One region of the Microbulbifer sp. THAF38 genome, then DNA from elsewhere that is predicted to be linked to it. Evidence: predicted binding sites of a transcription regulator. Region 1 holds the regulator's gene; the other holds the start of a gene.
What was found. The regulator sigma-54, encoded in region 1, starts transcription at its own class of promoters, with help from an activator protein. The targets are predictions, from matches to a motif close to TGGCACANNNNTTGCNNT.
Positions count from the first base shown of each region.

Region 2: a site for sigma-54 is predicted at 1,366-1,383, ahead of nirB (nitrite reductase large subunit NirB). Genes of this name have one in related genera too.

Region 1 covers NZ_CP045369.1:3,511,153-3,513,358, forward strand. Annotated here, with positions in the region: gene lptB (LPS export ABC transporter ATP-binding protein) at 1-265, shown strand, start outside; gene FIU95_RS15180 (RNA polymerase factor sigma-54) at 459-1,916, shown strand; gene hpf (ribosome hibernation-promoting factor, HPF/YfiA family) at 2,098-2,206, shown strand, end outside.
Region 2 covers NZ_CP045369.1:3,780,379-3,782,584, reverse strand. Annotated here, with positions in the region: gene nirB (nitrite reductase large subunit NirB) at 1-1,228, opposite strand, end outside; gene FIU95_RS16385 (bifunctional protein-serine/threonine kinase/phosphatase) at 1,576-2,206, opposite strand, start outside.

The DNA of each region.
Region 1 (2,206 bases):
CAATCCCAGTTTTGTCCTGTTAGACGAACCTTTTGCCGGCGTGGATCCCATATCGGTAAACGATATCAAAGAAATCATCCGCCACCTGCGGGATCGAGATATCGGAGTACTCATTACCGACCACAATGTGCGCGAGACCCTCGATATTTGCGAGACCGCCTACATTGTCAGCGAGGGCCACATAATCGCTGAAGGCACACCAGAAGATGTTCTTGCCAACCAGCAGGTTCGGGAAGTTTATTTAGGACATGAATTTACCATTTAAGATGAAGCGGCAATCCCTATCCTTAAATTTTTCAATTTGAGCTTAATTCCTCATACTTCAGCCACCTCGAGTCTAACATCTATCACTGGATCGGCACGTTTATTGCTTGTAATAAATTAGAGGGAGGGGTAGTCTGCGCCATCTTAGGACAAATTGATCTAAACACTGTCTTATCGGCCAGCGGCTCTCCACTATGAAGCAGTCACTCCAGCTCAAGCTCGGCACACAACTGACTATGACTCCCCAGTTGCAACAGGCGATCCGCCTTCTGCAACTGTCTACCCTTGACCTTCAGCAGGAGGTTCAGGCGGCGTTGGATAGCAATCCAATGCTGGAGGCGGATAGCGAGGAACAACCCTCAAAGGTGGAGAATGGCCAATCTCTGACTGAGCACGAATCAGAGCGGGTGCAGGACAATACTTCACAAGCGGCTGAGGAACGAGAGCTTGCTGAGGGGGACTGGGACCAGGCAATTCCCGACGAGCTTCCTGTCGACTCCCGATGGGATGATATCTACACCAGTCACAGCGGAAACCCAGAGCTGGATACCCTCAGCTACGAACGCAACTCCATCTCTGTCGACTTACAAGGCCACCTGCGCTGGCAACTGAACCTGACCCCTTTATCCGAGCAGGATAAGTGGATCGGTGAAAACCTGATTGACAGCATAAGCCCCAGCGGCCTCCTGGGCACCTCAATAGAGGATGTTGCCTCCTCATTAGCTGTAGATGAAGATGAAGTACTGGCAGTCTTAAAGGCCATCCAACAGTTCGAGCCTGCCGGCTGTGGGGCTCGGGAGCTAAAAGAATGCCTGCAATTGCAACTGCAACAGTTACCGCCAACCACCCCCTGGCTCGACCAAGCGCAAAGCATCATTGAAAAACACTTAGACTTGCTCGGTAAAAGAGATTTTCGCCAGCTGAGTCGGCGCACACGCCTTAACGAGGCCCAGCTCGGCGAGGCCATTCGCCTCATCCAGACACTAAACCCGAATCCGGGAGAGAGCTTTGGCGGGCAGGAGCCGGACTATGTAATCCCGGATATCATCGTTTCCCGCAAGGCCCTGCGCTGGCAAGTAGAATTGAATGGAGAGATCACTCCCAAGATTCGAATCAATAATCACTATGCCTCAATGGTTAAGCGTGCGGATAACTCCAGAGATAACAACTTTTTGCGGGACCATCTGCAAGAAGCTCGCTGGTTTATGAAGAGCCTGCAGAGTCGCCACGAAACCCTGCTGAAAGTCGCCAACTGTATTGTCGAAAAGCAGCAAGGCTTTTTTGAGGAGGGGCCAGAAGCCATGCGCCCCATGGTGCTGGCAGACGTTGCCGAGTCCATTGGCATGCACGAGTCCACCATCTCCCGGGTAACCACCCAAAAGTACATGCTCACACCCCGTGGTGTGTTTGAACTCAAGTATTTCTTTTCAAGTCACGTGAGCACAGACTCCGGCGAAGATGCCTCCTCAACCGCCATTCGCGCCCTGATCAAAAAGCTGATTGATTCGGAAACGCCACGCAAGCCGCTATCCGACAATAAAATTACCCAGGAACTAGACCAGCAGGGCATCAAAGTAGCCCGCCGCACAGTAGCCAAGTATCGCGAATCAATGGGTATCCCCTCCTCCAGTGAAAGGAAGCGCCTAGTTTAATTTGCCCATACCGGGCGCGACCAAAAAGGCGGAGCAAGTCATAACCTGGCGTCAGTTGCTACGTCTTCGCAACCGAACTCCAAACTTTGAGTGTATCCTTCCATTCTGGGCCACTTCCTAGTAGGGTTGCGACCCGAAAGGAGGCTCGCCGTATTGTGATGCACCTGGTAAGGAGAAATCCATGCAGATCAACATTAGTGGTCACCACGTCGACGTTAGCTCACCAATGCGCAACTACTGTGAGAACAAGCTGGAAAAGCTCTCAAGGCATTATGACAACATAACCAACG
Region 2 (2,206 bases), 270 kb from region 1:
CTCCATCAACTGAGGGAAGGATAAGTTGCTCAGGGTGCTCTGGCAGCTCAATATCATTAAGGTGATATTGCAGTAGAGTATCGTAATCACCGGTATCACCCACCAGCACTGCCCCGAGCAGTTTCTGGCCTTTGGCATCGGTTATCATACGTTTGTAAACGCCGCCCTGCTCATCTACAAAAGTAATTGCGGTCGCACCTTCACTGCGCCCGTGGGCATCGCCAATAGAACCGACCTGAACACCGAGCAGCTTTAATTTGGTGCTCATATCGGCACCATTAAAAAATATCTCTGCACCGGTAAGTTGTGCGACGGCGGTGCGTGCCATGCTGTAGCCCGGAGCTACCAGACCAAAGATCCGCCCTTCATAGAGCGCGCACTCTCCAATAGCAAAAATCTTAGGGTCTGATGTGCGACAGCAGTTATCGATGACTATGCCACCGCGTTCGCCAACCTGCAGTCCCGAAGCTTTTGCCAGCGCATCCTGAGGGCGAATTCCCGCGGAGAAGACAATCATATCGGTAAGCAGTTCATCTCCTCCTTTAAACTGCATACGCAAACGGCCATCAACTTCTGCAATAAGTTCAGTGGCCTTACTGGTGTGTACCTTTACACCGAGAGCTTCGATTTTTTTGCGCAGCAAATCGGAGCCGCCCTCGTCGAGCTGAGTGGCCATAAGCCCCGGCGCGAACTCCACTACATGGGCTTCTAGCCCAAGGGCTTTTAAAGCATTTGCCGCTTCCAGACCGAGTAGACCACCACCGACAACAACACCGCTTTGCGCTGTAGATGCGGCTGTGCGGATAGCATCCAGATCTTCGAGGGTACGGTAGACAAAGCAGCGCTCGTGCTGGTGTCCTGGGATGGGGGGTACAAAAGGATAGGACCCTGTGGCGAGTACTAGTTGATCGTATGTATATAAGCTTCCGTTCTGGGCAGTAACGGTTTGCTTTTCGCGATCAATGGCAATAACGGGATTATTGAGTTCTAGCTCGAAGCCCCATTCATGGTACTGCTCGATATGGCCCATGGCCAAATCTTCAGCGCTGCACCCGGAGAAATAATCGGACAAATGTACGCGGTCATAAGCGGGCCTGGCTTCCGCACAAAAGACGGTGACTTCAAAAACGATGCTTTTATTTTTTTCTACCAGCTGTTCAAGAAAGTGGTGCCCGACCATGCCGTTACCAATCACAACCAGCTTTTGCTTTTCTTTCTTTACCTTCATTGCTATTCCTGCCATCTGAAGTCAATTTTTTCGGCAGGAGGGGAAGCGCTTGATATGGCAGGGGCGCCTCCTCTTCTGCCGAAGAGTACAGGCGCCGTTGCCTCGAATTGGGGGAGAATTTTGTTGGTCATTTAATGTATTCAATCTCCGTGCCAATATTGATCCCTGGAATGGCGCCAATCTGTGCCTATTGTCCACAATTTTTGCGACACCTTGCGACAAGTTGGTGCGAAAAACTAATTTTCTGCTCTGTATTAGTGCTTAATGAAATTCTGTGGAATATTGGAGGCGTGGAGAATTTATTTTCGGGCTGCTGGTAGGTAAAACTGAGATCCGCTGATGGGCTATTAGAAAATATACAGGAGATGAGAAAGCAGCAGGATGAGCGCTATCAGTTGCCAGAACAAAACAGGGTTTCTTTCCAGTAGTGGGCGGCTATTGGGTGGTTTGAAGGCCGGGTTGGGGTGCTGTAAATCTTGAATGAATTCCGACAGGCTGTCGTAGCGTTGTCTGGGGTCGGCAGCGCAGGCTTTTTGCAGGGCGTCATCCACCCAATGGGGAATATCCCTACGGTGCGTATACGCTTTCGTATAACGCATTTGTTGATAACTTTTTAGCTGATAGTGCAGGTTGCCCAGGCGCTCGGGATAGGGGTATTTTCCCGTAAGTAATTCATAGGCGATGACTCCAAGGGAAAAGATATCTGAACGGTGGCTGGCACTATCCCCAAAAAAGAATTCGGGAGCCGCATAATTTTTACTGCCTGGAGCACCAGTTTCTGAGAAATGTAATTGCTCCCGGAGGCCGGGCCCATCAACCCCTCCCAGATCAATGATGACCAGACGCCCATGGCTGCGCATCATGATGTTCTCTGGCTTCAGGTCGCCATGCACAATTTCTAGGCGTTGCAGGCTGCGCAAGGCACTTACCAGTTGCGCCAGCAGCTCCCGTACCTGGGATATTTGCGGCTGGGAATTA